One region of the Allobosea sp. AK1 genome, then DNA from elsewhere that is predicted to be linked to it. Evidence: riboswitches for the same ligand, from Rfam matches in the RefSeq annotation. Region 1 holds a riboswitch; the other holds the start of a gene.

Region 1 (7,870 bases):
GGGGTCGTGATAGCGCGCCTTGCGGTCGGGCGTGGCGTCGCGTGGCGGCTGCAAGGCGACGGTGAGGTGGCCATAGCGCGCGGCGCGGAAATGGAAGGCGCCATTGCGGCAAGCCGGGTCGGTCTCGGGCTCGTCGTGGCTGGCGGCGAGGGCGTCGCGCGCTAGGGCGGGGATGGTCGCGAGCCAGTCGCGATAGGTCGCAAGCGGGAGGCTCAGGCTTGCAGGGCCCGCGGTGAGCGAGGCCATCAGCAAGGCCCCCTCTGTCAGTCCCTCATCGTCATCCCGGACAAGCCGCGTCAGCGGCGCCGATCCGGGATCCACGCCGGAACGCCGCTCGGAAAGGCTCAGGCATGGATCCCGGGTCTCCCCTTGGTCGCCCGGGATGACCGGCGAGGGGGTGTTGGTGGACGAGCCAACCTCATACCCCGCGTCCGCCAGCAAGCCCCTGATCGCGATCACGCTTGCGGGCGTGTCGAGACCGACGGCGAAGCCGGCCCGGCCGCCGCGTGCGGGATAATCCGACATCACCAGCGCGAGCCGGCGTTCGGCGGCGGGTTTCCGAGCCAGCGCGATCCAGCCATTAGCCAGATCGGCCAGTGCCGCGATGCCGTCGGCATCCGGTACGAGCCGGCGGATGGACAGGCCGGTCGCCGGGTCGGTCTCCTCGGCCTTGAAGGCGACCGGCACGGCGCCGATGCGTCCGTCGAATTCGGGGAGTGCCACCTGCATGGCGAGATCGGCGGCGGAAAGCCCGCGCGGCGAGGCGTCCCAGGCTTCGCGCGGGCTGCCGACCGGCACGGCTTGCAGGATCGGGCAATCGGCGCCGTCGAGCACGAAATCGGCACCTCCACGCGCGGAAAAGGCGGTGGTGGTGACGATCAGAGCCGGCTTGCGTATTGCGATCAGCGCCGCGAGTTCGGCCGTGGCCGACGGGTCTTTCAGGCTGGTCAGCGCGAGCGGGAGGGGGGCGAGATCGCGGGCGGCGAGGGCGGCGGCGACCGCCTCGCCCATGGCGGTATCGCCGGCCGCGACGCCGGAGCGATATTGCAGGACCGGGACGAGCGGCTTGTCGGCGGAAAGGGCGGCGAGCGCTTCGCGCCAGGGCAGGGGCGTGCCGTTGCGGCTGAGCGCGAAGAAGGAGGGCAGCGTGAGCGGAGCGAGGTCCTGCGCGTCGTGCGACGCGGCCAGGTATCGCTCGATCAGCCCGAGCAGCCGCCGCATGTTCGCGGCGCCGCCGCCAGCCTGGAAATAGGCCAGCAGTTCGGCTGCGAAATCCGCCGGCACCGTCGCATGCTCGCCGAGGCGCGGGTCGTCGCGCTCGTCGCCGGGCAGGATCGCAAGCGGAATGCCGCGCTCGCGGCAAGCCGCGCCGAGCTGCTCGATGCCGTAGCGCCAGTAATCGAGCCCGCCGAGGCAGCGCAGCAGCACGAAGCGGCATTGCGCAACCGTCTTCTCGATCAGGAAATCGACCGAGAGGGGATGCTTCAGGCGTCGGAGCGGCGCGAGCCGCACCGACAGGTTGCTGTCACCTGCCGCCACCGCCAGCGCCGAGAGGTCGCTGTCGGTGAAGGACAGAACGAGCACATCTCCCGGTGGCAGGGCGAGATCGACGGCGTCCGCGCCGTCGTCGAGCCTGATCTCGCTGGTCGGGAGGAGGTGCATCGGCCGATGTTACGCCCCCGCGAGAGCCGCTTCCACGGCCTTGAGATCGAAGCCCTTGAGCCCGATAACGGTGAGGCGGCCGTCGCGCGGCTCGCTCGCACCCCAGGCCCGGTCGAAATGATGACCGACGCGGCGGCCGACGCCCTGCACGACGAGGCGCATCGGCTTGCCCGGTACGGCTGTGAAGCCCTTGAGCCGCAGCACGCCCTCGGCCTCGGCGGCCTTGGCAACGCGCGCTGTGAGGTCTTCCGGGGTGAGCCCGGCCGGCAGCGGCAGGGCGACTGAGTCGAAATCGTCATGGTCGTGGTCGTGCTCGCCCTCGCCGTGATGCGAGGGGCGGGCGGCGAGATCGCTCTCGGCAGCCGCGCCGAGGCCGACGATCAGCGTCGGCTCGACCTTGCCATGGGCGGTCTCGACGATCTTGATCGCCTTGGGCAGGTGTTCGGCGATCTCGGCCTTGACCCGCGCCCGGCGGGCCTCGTCGACGAGGTCGCTCTTGTTGAGCAGGATGAGGTCGGCGCAGAGGATCTGGTCCTCGAACACCTCCTCCAGCGGGTTGTCGTGCTCGACCGAGGCGTCGGCAGCCTTCTGCGCCGCGAGTGCCTCCGGATCATCGGCGAACTGGCCCTCGGCCACGGCCGGGCCATCGACCACGGCGATGACGCCGTCGACCGTGACGCGCGAGCGGATCGCCGGCCAGTTGAAGGCCTGCACCAGCGGCTTCGGCAAAGCGAGGCCCGAGGTCTCGATCAGGATATGCTCGGGCGGGTTGGGCCGGTTCAGCAGCTTCTCAAGCGCCGGCACGAAATCGTCGGCGACGGTGCAGCAGATGCAGCCGTTCGGCAATTCGACCACGTCCTCGTCGCTGCAGCCGGCGATGCCGCAGCCCTTGAGGAATTCGCCGTCGAAGCCGAGATCGCCGAATTCGTTGACGAGCACGGCGAGCTTCTTGCCCTGCGCATTCTCGAGGAGATGGCGCACCAGCGTCGTCTTACCGGCGCCGAGGAAGCCGGTGATGATGGTGCAAGGCGTCTTGCCGAGATTGGCGGTCTGCGGAGCGTTCATGATGTCATCCTTGCTGGCGCGCCGGCAGAGGCGGCACGCGTGCGACCACGCCCTTGCGGAAGGACTGCGGCCGCTCTTTCCAGGGAACGATGCCGTTGGCGCTGGCGGCATAGGCCTCCGCCGCGCCGACGATCTCGTCGAGATGGGTGTCGGTGTCGAGATCGCCGATCAGATAGGTCCATTTGCCGTCGGCGCTGAGCGCGATGGTGCAGGGCCGCTTGCAGACGCAGAGGCACTCGACGGGCAGCACGGGGATCGTGCTGCCCTTGGCTTTGAGCTGTGCGGCGAGGCGCTCGGCCAGTGCCAGACCCGGCTGGTCGTAACCCTCCGGGAGATCGGCGCGGGCACGGCGGCAGGCCGTGCAGACATGAATGGTGAGGTCGCCCTCGGACATGGCTTGCTTTCAGGCTTCGGCGGCCCGGCGGGTCGCCCGTGGCCAGAGCACGCCGACCATGAAGGCGGTGACGAGCCAGAGCGCGGCCTGGATGCCGAGCGAGAGCGCCGCGAAATGGGCGGCGACCTCGGCCGGAACCTTGCTCTCCGGCGCGGCCGGATGCGGCGCACCGACGACATGCGGGAGCAGGATCAGGACGATCGCCACGAGCTTCAGCCAGGGCTGATCGAAGCGCAGGAACAGGAACAGCCCGACCCCGGTGGCGATGGCGGTCCAGAGCCACCAGAGCTGGCGTTGCTCCAGCGCGGCCGAGGCTGCCCCCGGCAACTCCGGCGCGAGCCCCATCGCCGGCGCGAGCCCCAACGCCAGGAAGCCACAGGCCCCCCAGACGAGGGCGCTGCGCTGGTCGATCCTGTCGCCCGCCGCGATCATGCCCGCGAGCAACAGCGCCGCGAAGCCGATCGCGGTCGCGATCGTCACCGCGCCGGTGAAGAGGGTGCGCTGGAAGCCGTCTTGCGGCTTCCATTCGGCATGGTCGTGGCCGGGGGCGTCGCCGGCCGGGCCATGCGCGAGGATGAGTTTCGCCTCGCCGTCGAACGCGGCGAGCGTCGGCGCTTTCAGCGCCAGCGCCGCCTCATAGGTCTCGGCCTTGAGGATCAGCGGGGTGGTGGTGACATGCTGCAAGGCGGCGACGATCAAGCCAGCCAGAAGCCCGGCCAGAATGCTGACCGTGAGAACACGCGTGATCATGGATGCTTTCCCTCAGTGGCAGGGAAAGGCGAGGCCGTGACGGGTGTCGTGCGCGGCGTTGTGGACATTGGTCGAGGCCGCGAAGCCGGTCGTGTAGATCAGCGCGACGCCGATCACGAGCGCGGCTGCGACCGCCTTGACGCGTTCCGAAACGCTGAGTGTGGGGGTGGAAACCGAAACGGTGTTCATATGCGTTCTCCGTGGCCGCCCCGCCGGCAGCCGGTTGGATCTCTGCGGGTTGACGGCAGGTCTCCTGGCTCACGGACTTCGCGTCCCTTGCCGCCTTCCCGGAGCGAGCGCTCCAGTGGCCGATGGCGAAGGACATCCGCTTACAGTTGCGGGGGCAGCCGCGGTCTCGCACCGCGTTCCCTTTTCACCTCCTCGCGGAGGCACCGTCAGCGACGATCATTAGCCTTCGCCGTGCCGCTGTGCAATGCAGGATGGTCTTTTGAACCCTGCTTCCACGATGCCGAACGAAATTTCCCACCTCACCCTCGTCCTCGGCGGTGCCCGCTCCGGCAAGAGCCGCCATGCCGAGGCGCTGATCGAGGCTTGTCCAGCGCCCTGGAGCTATATCGCCACCGCCCAGGCTTATGACGACGAGATGCGCGCGCGCATCGCCGAGCATCGCGCCCGCCGCTCGGCCGGCTGGCAGACGGTCGATGCGCCGCTCGACCTAGCCGAGGCGATCGCCGCCCAGCCGGCGGGCCGGCCGGTTCTGGTCGATTGCCTGACACTCTGGCTGACCAACCTCATCCTTGCGGAGCGCGACACGGCCGCTGCGCGCGAAGTTCTGATCGCCGCTTGCGAGCACGTTTCCGCCCCGCTCGTCCTGGTCGGCAACGAGGTCGGGCTCGGCATCGTGCCGGAGAACGCGCTCGCCCGCCGCTTTCGCGACGAGGCCGGGCGCCTGCATCAGGCGCTTGCGGCGCGTGCGGCCAGCGTGGTCTTCATGGTGGCCGGATTGCCGATGCGCGTGAAATGATGCGGATTAGATAATGACCAACACCGAAGACGCCGCCCGCCACAAGGCGAAGATGGAGAAGCGCAAGGCGGTACAGGACGCCGAGGTCGCCTCCAAGACGCTCGAGAAGGGGCTGCTGATCGTCAATACCGGCCCCGGCAAGGGCAAGTCGACGGCGGCTTTCGGACTGATCCTGCGGGCGCTCGGCCATGGCTGGCGGATCGGCGTGGTGCAGTTCATCAAGGGCGCCTGGTCGACCGGCGAGCGCAAGGCGCTCGAAGCCTTCGGCGATCAGGTGAGCTGGCACAGCATGGGCGAGGGCTTCACCTGGGAGACGCAGGACAAGGCTCGTGACATCGCCGCCGCCGAACGCGCCTTCGCCAAGGCGAAGGGGTTGATGGCCGATCCCGGGATCAGGCTGCTGGTGCTGGACGAGCTGAACATCGCCCTGCGCTACGACTATCTGCCGCTGGCCGAGGTCGTGACGACGCTGGCGGCGCGCCGGCCGGACCTGCACATCGTCGTCACCGGCCGCAACGCCAAGCCGGAGCTGATCGAGGTAGCCGATCTCGTCACCGAGATGACGCTTGTGAAGCATCATTTTGCTGCCGGCGTGAAGGCGCAGGAAGGCATCGAGTTCTAAAAGCGATATCTCACTGGCTGCCGGCTCTCCGCAACGGAACGAACGCGAGCGGTTCTCATGCGTTCTTGCCCTCGATCATCGTTTTCGGGGGTGGGCCATGAGTGGTTTTCTGTGGGGAGAGCTGGATCTCCTGCTCAGGCTGCTGGCAGGGATGGCTGCCGGCATCGTCGTCGGCTGGGAGCGGACCAACAAGCAGCGGGCGGCAGGAATCCGCACCTTCGGTCTGGTCGGATTGGGCACGGCCGCTGCCGTGACGATCTTCAGCGAACCGCATGAGGCGGATGCCGCCAGCCGCGTCGTCCAAGGGCTGCTCACCGGAATCGGTTTCCTGGGTGCGGGCGTCATCGTCCTGCGCCGGGGCCATTCGACGCCGACGGGCCTGACTACGGCCGCAGCGATATGGGTCACCGCCGCGCTCGGTTGCGCCGCCGGGCTCGGCGATCATGCCATCGTGGCGTCGGCAACGCTGCTCGCGCTCGTCCTGCTCGCCATCGATCATTCGGTCGAGCGCTTGGCCGGTCGTGGCGGGGCGGGCGAACACCGCAGCGCGCCGCCCTCCTGACCGCTTGGGCCGGCTCGATTCCGGTATCGAGGTCCGCAGAGCAACCCGGACGTCGGGTTGCTCTGCGCTGCGTTGATCTCCCAATGGCCGCCCCTTGACGACGGCAAGCCATAGTTTCAAATTGAATCCGAATTCAAATTCAATTTTGAGGCCGCGGATGGTTGGCACCCAATCGAAGCAACCGCGCAAGGCTGGTAAGCGCGAGGCGATCCTCGCCGCTGCGCGCGGAATCGTTTCGGAGGTCGGCTTCCAGGAAACCTCGATCGCCGCGGTGGCCTCCGCCAGCGGCGTCTCGACCGGCAGCGTCTATTCCTATTTCGCCTCCAAGGCCGAGTTGATGGCCGAGATCGTTGCGGCCGTATCCTCGCGCGAGCTTGCCGTGCTGCGTGAGATCGCCGCGAGCGACGCCCCCGTGGCCGAGCGACTGACTGCTGCGGTGGAAGCCTTCGCCCGCCGCGCTTTCGCCAACCGCCGCCTCGCCTGGTCGATGATCGCCGAGCCCGCCGATCCGGCCGTCGATGCGACGCGGCTGGACTATCGCCGCGAGATCGCCGGCATTTTTCGTGCGCTCGTCGTCGAGGGCGAAGGGCAGGGCGCCTTCCGCCCCGTCGATCCCGATGCCGCTGCGGCGATGATCGTCGGCGGCTTCATGGAGGCGCTGATCGGTCCGCTTTCGCCGGACCGTCCGATCACGCCCGAGCGCGGACGCGAGATCGCGGCGGCGCTCGCCGATCTCTCCCTTGCCGCGCTGATTTCCCGAGAAGGACAGGCCGCATGACCACGCTCGATGCCTACGGCTACGACACGCACGAAGTCCTGAACCAGGCGCCGGCGCTGGCAGATTACGACGCTTTCGCCGCGGACCCTGCGCTCGGCAGCATTCTCGACGCTTTCGGCGCCGGCTGGTTCCGCGGACAGGCGAGCGTGGTCGGCGGTCATGTCGGCTCGCAAGCGGTGCAGGATCTGGCGCGGCAGGCCAATCGCAGCCTGCCGGAATTGCGCACGCATGACCGCTGGGGTCGGCGCGTCGACCAGATCGAGTTCCATCCGGCCTGGCACGAATTGATGGAGCTCGCGATGCGCGACGAGTTCCATTCGCTGTGCTGGACCAAGCCACGAGCCGGCGCACAGGCGGCGCGGGCGGCGGTCTCCTATCTCTGGAACCAGGGCGAGAACGGCATCTGTTGTCCGCTCGGCATGACCTATTCGGCGATCCCCGTTCTGCAGCGCGACCCGGCGCGCTGGGCCGAGTTCGGTCGTTTGATCACCTCCTCCGATTACGACGGTCGCCCCTTGCCGGCTGCGCAGAAGCGCGGCGGCACGGTCGGCATGGCGATGACCGAGAAGCAGGGCGGCTCGGACCTGCGCCAGACCCAGACGGTCGCGACCCGCAATGCCGACGGCACCTATTCTCTCACCGGCCATAAATGGTTCTTCTCCGTCCCGCATTCCGACGTCTTCCTGACGCTGGCGCGCACGGAAGAGGGCGTCTCCTGCTTCGTTGTGCCGGGCTGGCTGCCGGACGGGTCGCGCAATCGCCTGCAGATCCAGCGGCTCAAGGACAAGTGCGGCAACAAGTCGAACGCTTCCTCCGAGGTCGAATTCCGCGGCGTGATCGCCCATCTCATCGGCGAGCCCGGCCATGGCATCCGCGCCGGGCTGGAGATGAATCACTATACGCGGCTCGATTTCGCCGTCGGCTCGGCCGGTTTGATGCGTCATGCGGTGGCGCAGGCCGCGCATCACACGGCGCACCGCCGCGCCTTCCAGAAGGCGCTGATCGACCAGCCGATCATGGCGAATGTCATCGCCGACCTCGCGCTCGAAGCG
Region 2 (7,870 bases), 270 kb from region 1:
GAGCGGCAGGGCGAGCGCAAGGCTGGCGGAGAGCCCGCTATAGAAGGTGAGGACGGCACCGAAGGCCGCCGCGCTGGAGATGCCGATCACGCCGGGCTCGGCCAGCGGGTTGCGCAGCAGCCCCTGCATCGCCGCGCCGGCCATGCCGAGGCTGAAACCGACGAGGGCGCCGAGCAGGGCGCGCGGCAGACGCAATTCATAAAGCACGAGCGCCGGCAGGCTCTTTTGCCCCGCGAGGAGGTCCGTCACCGCCGGGCCGAGCGCCAATGGTGCATAGCCGACGGCCATGGAGATCGCGGTCATCGCCAGAGTGGCGAGGGCAAGCAATCCCAGCAGCGGCGCCGGCCTGATGCCAGGCGAAGCGTCCGGCGTCATGGCTTCTCCTCCACGGCACGCACCAGCAATTCGATCGCGTCGAGCACGCTCGGGCCGGCGCAGGTCCAGAGCCGCGACGGCAGAGCGACGAGCTTCAGCCGGTCGCCAAGCCGATCGATCACCGGATGGTGCAGGATCTCGTGCGCCAGAGACGGCGGGCCGTCCGGCGTCTCGTTCAGGATCAGGATTTCGGCACCGCCGAGCGCCACGGTTTCGAGCGCGATCTGGCCATAGCTCTCGACGCCCAGCTCGGCCGCGATATTGACGAGGCCCGCGCGGGTCAGGATCTCGTCGACGAGCGAGCCGCGGCCGACCGTGAAGCCGCTGGGACGCAGCACGATCGCCCGCAACGGCCGCTCGACACGCCGAGCGGCCAGGGCCTGCAAGCGCCGCTCGATCCCCGCGAGCAAGGCCTGCCCGCGGGCGGGCTCACCGAGAACATCGGCCATCTCGGTGATCTGCGCCTTCATCTCCGCGAGATTGCGGGGAACGCCGAATTCCCTGACGCCGACGCCGACCCGCCCGAGCAGCGAAACCGTGGCGCGCGTCGTATAGGCGCCGGCGACGACGAGATCGGGGTGAAAGCCCAAGACTTCCTCGGCAAGCCCGTGATTGGCCGGTATCAGGCGGGCGGCGCCCGCCATGTTGGCGTTGCGCGGGTCCTGCGACAGCCATGTCACCGAAGCAATCCGCTCGGGATCGGCCAGGCGCAGGACGAGCTCGTCCGTGCACATGTTGAGCGAGACGATGCGGGCCGGGCGCTCGACCGCAGATGCGGCCGATGCCACCGCGCCCGAGAGCGCGATGGAGAGGCACACGCCGCATAGACGACGCAGGACGAGAGGCCGGTTCATCCGCCGATGGCCACCTTGATACCGCCGAAGACGCTGAGGCCCGGCACGAGGAAGCCGACCGGATTCTCCCAGCGCTTGTCGAAGAGGTTATCGACCCGCCCGAACACCGTCACCTTGTCGGTCGCCTTGTACTCAGCGGCGAGGTTGACCAGCGTCGCCCCCTTCCCGCGCATGCGCGGGACCGAGAAGTCGCGATTGCCGTCGACCCAGGAGCCGATATGGATCAGCGTCGCCGAGAGGCTGAGCCTGTCGGTTGGCGTCCAGGTCGCGGTCGCGCTCGCCTTGTGGCGCGGCCGACGCAGCAGTTCCTGCCGGGCGATCTCGTCCCTGGCGAGGGTGAAGGTATAGTCGGCGCGGATGCGGAACTGGGGCGAGATTTCCAGCGCGGCGAAGGCCTCGACGCCCTTCGTTCTGGCCTTGCCGATATTGGCGTAGGAATCGCGCGTGACATTGGTGACGATCAGGTTGTCGATGTCATTCTGGAACCAGGTCGCGCCGAATTGCAGGCGCTTGTCGAAGAGCGGCTGCTCGAAGCCGATATCCCAGCCGCGGCTTTCCTCCGGCTTCAGGTTCGGATTGCCGAAGAAGTTGTAGCCGGGGCGGTAATCGATGAAGAGCTCGCTCAGCGTCGGCGCCTTGAAGCCGGTGCCGTAGCTCGCCTTCAGCTTGGTTTCCGTGCCGGGAATGATGACGGCCGGCGCGATGCGGTACGTCGTATGGCCACCATAGCTGTCGTCATGGTCGCGGCGGATATTGGCCGCCAGGAAATAGCGATCCTCGATATTGCCCTGGTATTCGAGCCAGGCGGCCTTGTTGCCGTTCGAGGCGATGAGGTTCGTCGTGTCCAGACGCTCGCGCTCATATTGCAGGCCCATGATCAGGTTGTGGCCCTTGGTGATCTCGAGATTGCCGCGCCAGTCGAGCTTGGTGCGCTCGCCGAGGCTCTGATTGGGCAGGCCGAGCAGGCCGGTCGTGGCGGACGCCGTCCGCGTTCCCCTGTCCTGGCGCGAATAGGAGACGCCGAAGGTGTTGACGAAGCGCCCGGCGAGCGGGTCCCAGACTACCTCGCCACGGGTGAAGGCCTGCGCATAGTTCTGCAGGGAGCGATAGGGCGAGGGCTTGCTCGGGAAGCCAGTGTCGCCGGTATAGCGCAACTGGCCGTCCTGATAGCGACCGACCCAGTTCAGCGTCAGCGTGTCGGTGAGCGCAAAGCCGAGGCGTCCTGAATAACTGTAATTGTCGAAGATGTTCGGGTTGATCCGGCGGCCGGGTGGCACGAGGTTCGGCGGCGTCACCTCGGTTCCGTCGGCGCGGAAATGGCTGGCGTTGAAGGCGTAGTTGAAGCGCGCATCGCCGCCGCTGAAGCCGAGGGACTGGTTGAAGCTGCCGTGCGACCCGCCTTCGACGCGCGCCGTCATCTTCGGTGGTCCCTCGCCGCGCTTCGTGGTCACGGAGATCACGCCGCCCAGCGCATTCGCGCCATAGAGGCCGCTCTGGGGACCGCGCAAAACCTCGATGCGCTCGATATCCTCGGTCAGCATCGAGCCGAAATCGAAGGAGCGGTTCGGGGCTGAAGGATCGTTGGCCTCGATGCCGTCGATCAGCACCTTGACGTGGTTCGAGTTGGTGCCGCGCATGAAAACCGAGGTCAGGCCGCCCGGCCCACCGGTCTGCACGATGTTGAGACCGGGCACGGCGGCGAGTGCCTGCGGCAAGGTGCGGCGCTGCTGCTGTTCGATATTCCTGGCGGTGATGACGGTGACGGCGCTCGCGACTTCGCGGGCAGGCGTCGGCGTTCCCGTGGCGCTGACGACGATCTCGTCGAGCGCCATCGTGGCGGGAGCGTTCTGGGCGAAAGCCGGGGCTGCAGCGCCGGCAATGGTCAGACAGGACACGGAGAGCAGCAGGCGGCCGCGTCCGGCGGCCGGAAGGAAGACGTTCACGATGGAGACCTCGGGCGTTGACGTCAGTGGCACGTCACCGCGAACGCGATCTCCCATCAGCCGTACGATAGACGGCGAACGGTCGAATCAGCGATCGGCGCACCCCGGCCGAACGTGTCCGCGTGTGACCACGGCTGACGGCAGGTCTCCTGGCTCGCGGGTCGTTGCCTTTCGCCGCCTTCCCAGGTCCGAGGCCCCAGTGGCGTATGGCGAAAGGCTCGCCGCTTACAGTTGCGGGGGCAGCCGCGGCATGGGGTGGCTCGCCACCCGCACCGCGTTCCCTTTTGATCCCGTGAGGGAACCGTCGCGCTCAGGCTTATGGGGAGATCGGGCCGGCGTCAAACGGAGGCTCTCGATCCCGCTTTCCGCCGTGGGACCTGATGCCGTTTTCCGTCACGATATGGCGCATCGGGATGTCGAAGCCATGCGGGTGGATCGTCGGCATCTCCGCCATCTCGTAGCCGACCCCGACCGCGATCGTGGCGGACGGCAGGGCGGCAAGCGTGCGGTCGAAGAAGCCGCCGCCATAGCCCAGCCGGTAGCCCTGCGCGTCGAAGCCGACCAGGGGCGCGATGACGATCCGCGGGAAGACCGGTTCGCCCGCGGCCGGCCCGGGGATGTTCCAGACGCCGCGCTCCAGACGCTCGCCCTTGCGCCAGAGCCGGAACAGCAGGGGCTTGCCGCGCTCGACTACGACCGGCAAGGCAGCCAGACCGCGGCGCTCGCGCAGATCGCGGAACCAGTCGCGCAGGTCCGGCTCGCCGCGGAACGGCCAGTAGCCGCTGACGAGGACGCCGGCGGGATCGCCGATCAGGGCGTCGAGATGACCGGCGATCCGACGCGCAAGCGCGTTTCGCGTGCGCGCCGACATCGCCAGGCGGGCTGCGATCAAGCGCGCTCGCTCGGACCGCCGCCATTCCATCAGGCTCGGCTCGGGCAGGTTCTCCCCGACATTTCGCGACGGCGGCGTCAACCCGGAATAGGCCGGATCGACCTCATGCAGCAGGCAGGCCGGCGAGGCATAATCATTCAGATCGTCGTCGCCCTTGCCCATCGGTTTCCGGCCTCCGTCGCCACAACGCGCCAGCCACCCTCGGCGCGAGCGAGGCGGCGCGCGAAGGTCCGGACATCGGAGCCGCGGCGCATGAGCATTCTGCGCAGACAGGTCATGCAATCAACCGAATTCAGGGTTGATCGAATATGGCAACCTTCGATGAAGGCCACTCAGAAACACCGAATTCGCCGGCACCTCCGGTACCCATCGGAAACGGAAATGCTCTATGCTGCCGGGATCAGAAGCAGATAGGCACCCGCTCGATGCTGGCCGAGACACCGCCCCCCGCGAGCGTGGGCGTCACCGTAAAACTCTACGACGATCTCTCCTCGGCCATCATTTCCGGGGAGATCGCGCCCGGCGAGAAACTGAGCGAACCGGCCATCGCCCGCCGCTTCGGTGTCAGCCGCGCACCGGTCCGCGAAGCCATCCGGCGGCTGCAGGAACGCGGGCTCGTCACCTATGTCGCCAACCAGGGCGCGCGCGTCGCCGAGCCGAGCGCCGCCGAGTTCCTCGCCCTGCTCGACGTGCGCGAGGCGACAGAGGGCATGGCCGCCCGCCTCGCGGCCGAGAGCATGAGCGAAACCGAGATCGCGGCGCTCGATGCCCTGGTCCGGGGGCATCGCGACGGTATCGAGCGCAACCCGATGGGCGCCTATCTTCAGGACGAGCCGGAGGCCGATTTCCACCGCCGGATCGCGAAGGGCAGCGGCAACCCGATCCTGGCCGAACTGCTCTGCGAGCAGTTCTACCCGCGCCTGCGCCTGTGCCGGCGCCTGCATTCGACCGTGCCGGGCCGCGGCCGCGAGGCCTGGCGCGAGCATATGCGGATCACCGAGGCGATCAGCCATCGCGACGGCGAGCTCGCGGAAATCCTGATGCGGCGCCATATCCGTGCCGCCCGCATGGCGCTGCAAGCCGCGCTGGCCGCGAATGTCGGTACCAAGCCAGGCAAGCGCCGGACCGGAGCGAAGCGCTAACCTGCTCGGCCCGCAGAGGTCGCCGGCTCTTCTTCGGCACTGGCGCGTCGGCGCAGGCGCGCGAGCACGGGCGGTACGATCAGCACCAGCGCCGCGACCGCAAGCAGTGTCGCCGCGATCGGCGTGCCGACCAGGACGCTCCAGTCGTTCTGGCTGACGGCGAGCGCACGCCGGAGCTGGATTTCCGCCTGCGGGCCGAGGATCAGCCCGATCAGGGCCGGCGCGATCGGGAAATCATGGACGCGCGCGACATAGCCGACGAGGCCAAGCCCGCACATCAACGCCAGGTCCATCCAGGAGGTCGACAGGCCCCAGACGCCGACCATCGCGAAGACGACGATGCCGCCATAAATGTATTGCCGCGGGATCAGCAGCAGCCGGACCCAGATGCCGACCAGCGGCAGGTTCAGGATCAGCAGGATGACGTTGCCGATATAGAGCGAGGCGATCAGGCCCCAGAGCAGGTCCGGGTTGGTGGCGAACAGCAGCGGGCCGGGCTGAAGCCCGTAGTTCTGGAAGGCAGCGAGCAGCACGGCCGCCGTCGCGGTGGAGGGCAGGCCGAGCGTCAGGAGCGGCACGAGGATGCCGGCCGCGGCCGCATTATTGGCGGCCTCCGGCCCGGCGACGCCTTCGATCGCGCCCTGACCGAACTCCTCCGGATGCGGGGTCAGGCGGCGCTCCAGCGCATAGGAGAGGAAGGTCGGGATTTCCGTCCCGCCCGCCGGCAGCGCACCGATCGGAAAGCCGATGACGCTGCCGCGCAGCCAGGGCTTCCAGGAGCGCTTCCAGTCCTGCTTCGTCATCCAGCTGCCGCCGGAGAGCGGGTTGATCGCGGCCGGTGCAGCGCCGCTGCGGCTCGCGACATAGAGCGTCTCGCCGATCGCGAAGAGCGAGACCAGCACGACGGTGAAGGGGATGCCGTCGAGCAGCTCGAGCGTGCCGAAGACCATGCGGGTCTGGCCGGTCTGGGTGTCGATGCCGATCGTCCCGAGCGCGAGCCCGAAGAACAGCGCGGCGAAACCCCGCACCATCGAACGCCCCATCACCACGGCGACCGAGGTGAAGGACAGTATCATCAGGGCGAAGTAATCCTCCGGCCCGAAGACGAAGGCGAGCTCGGCGATGGCCGGCGCGAGGAAGGTGAGCGCCAGCGTGCCGATCGTCCCCGCGACGAAGGAGCCGATCGCCGCCGTCGCCAGTGCCGCCGCGCCACGGCCGCGCCTTGCCATGCGGTTGCCTTCGAGCGCCGTCATCACCGAGCCGCTCTCGCCCGGCGTGTTCAGCAGGATCGAGGTGGTCGAGCCGCCATAGAGCGCGCCGTAGAGAATGCCGGCGAACATGATGAAGGCGGAGGCCGGATTGACCTGCGCGGTAACCGGCAGGAGCAGCGCGATGGTCAGCGCCGGGCCGATGCCCGGCAGGACGCCGACCGCCGTGCCGAGCCCGCAGCCGACGAAGGCCCAGAACAGGTTCATCGGCTGCAAGGCAACCGCGAACCCGCCGAGCAACTGGTTCAGGATATCCATGGCTCAGCCCAAGAGCGGAAAGAACGGGCCAAGGCTGATGCCGAGGCGGGAGAAGCCGAGCCAGGCCAGACTGGCGATCAGCGCGCCGATGCCGAGATCGAGCAAGGTGCGGCGCGAGCCGAAGGCATGGGTCACCAGCGTGAAGGCCAGCATCGCGCTGAACGGGAAGCCGAGCCAGCGGATCGTCAGCAGCGGCACGCCGACGCCGGCCAGCGCCATCAGGAAGGCGGGGCGCGAGAACGGCGCCTCCTCCTCGTCCTCGCTGGGCGGCGCCAACGGTCCTTTCAGCGCCTGCACGATCAGCAGGAAGCCGAGCAGGACGAGGCCGAGCCCGACCGCGAGCACGATCGCGGACGGGCCGAGGCCGACATAGTTGGTCGTCGAGGCGATGCTGCGCGCACCGTTGAGCCAAACCGCGCCCATCACGAGGATGGCGAGCCCCAGCCACCAGGGCCGCCCGCCGCCGGCCGTAGCCGAACCGTTCTTCATCGACGACATTTGCCTTGCCCTGCCCTTTCGCGATGGACCGCGGGCGGCGCGCTCATGCACGCCGCCTGGCTTCGTCGAAGGCTATTTCAGGATACCGACTTCCTTGAGCGCGCTCGTCCAGTTGGCGTCCTCGCTCTTGAGGAAGGCGTCGAAAGCGTCGCCCGGCAGATAGGCGTCCTCCCAGCCCTGGGTCTTGAGCGTCTCCTTCCACTCCTTGGTGGCGTGGAGCTTGGCGAAACGGTCGAGCCAGGTCTTCTTGGCGGCGTCGCTCATGCCGGGCGCGCCGACGAAGCCGCGCCAGTTGCCGACCTCGACCGGGATACCGGCTTCCTTCAGCGTCGGGGCGTTGAGGCCTTCGACCCGCGTCGGGCCGGAGGTCGCGATGATGCGGATGCGGCCGGATTCGGCGAAGGCGCGGAACTCCGAGGCGCCCGAGATCGCGGCCTTGATCTTGCCGCCGCCGAGCGCAGCCAGGATCTCGCCGCCGGAGAAGGCGACGAAGTTGATCTTGCCGACAGGCGCGCCGGCATGTTTGGCGAGCAGCGCCAGCATGACGTGATCGGCACCGCCGGCCGAGCCGCCGCCGACGGAGAGCGCGCCGGGATCGGCCTTGAGCGCGGCGATGAAGTCCGCCGGGGTCTTGATCGGC

What was found. Region 1 has a riboswitch for cobalamin ahead of FHT98_RS16105 (CbtB domain-containing protein). Riboswitches for the same ligand answer to the same signal wherever they lie in the genome.
Region 2: linked by a shared signal. The riboswitch ahead of FHT98_RS14905 (TonB-dependent receptor plug domain-containing protein) and the one ahead of FHT98_RS16105 (CbtB domain-containing protein) in region 1 are both predicted to bind cobalamin.

Annotation. Positions count from the first base shown of each region.
Region 1 covers NZ_VFMG01000001.1:3,290,114-3,297,983, forward strand. The annotation lists gene cobN (cobaltochelatase subunit CobN) at 1-1,662, opposite strand, end outside; gene cobW (cobalamin biosynthesis protein CobW) at 1,672-2,727, opposite strand; gene FHT98_RS16095 (DUF1636 family protein) at 2,732-3,121, opposite strand; gene FHT98_RS16100 (CbtA family protein) at 3,131-3,871, opposite strand; gene FHT98_RS16105 (CbtB domain-containing protein) at 3,884-4,060, opposite strand; cobalamin riboswitch at 4,098-4,282, opposite strand; gene cobU (bifunctional adenosylcobinamide kinase/adenosylcobinamide-phosphate guanylyltransferase) at 4,338-4,856, shown strand; gene cobO (cob(I)yrinic acid a,c-diamide adenosyltransferase) at 4,870-5,478, shown strand; gene FHT98_RS16120 (MgtC/SapB family protein) at 5,576-6,040, shown strand; gene FHT98_RS16125 (TetR/AcrR family transcriptional regulator) at 6,198-6,818, shown strand; gene FHT98_RS16130 (acyl-CoA dehydrogenase family protein) at 6,815-7,870, shown strand, end outside.
Region 2 covers NZ_VFMG01000001.1:3,024,437-3,032,306, reverse strand. The annotation lists gene FHT98_RS14915 (FecCD family ABC transporter permease) at 1-375, opposite strand, end outside; gene FHT98_RS14910 (ABC transporter substrate-binding protein) at 372-1,229, opposite strand; gene FHT98_RS14905 (TonB-dependent receptor plug domain-containing protein) at 1,226-3,172, opposite strand; cobalamin riboswitch at 3,295-3,493, opposite strand; gene FHT98_RS14900 (5-formyltetrahydrofolate cyclo-ligase) at 3,489-4,226, opposite strand; gene FHT98_RS14895 (GntR family transcriptional regulator) at 4,490-5,206, shown strand; gene FHT98_RS14890 (tripartite tricarboxylate transporter permease) at 5,203-6,732, opposite strand; gene FHT98_RS14885 (tripartite tricarboxylate transporter TctB family protein) at 6,736-7,221, opposite strand; gene FHT98_RS14880 (Bug family tripartite tricarboxylate transporter substrate binding protein) at 7,303-7,870, opposite strand, start outside.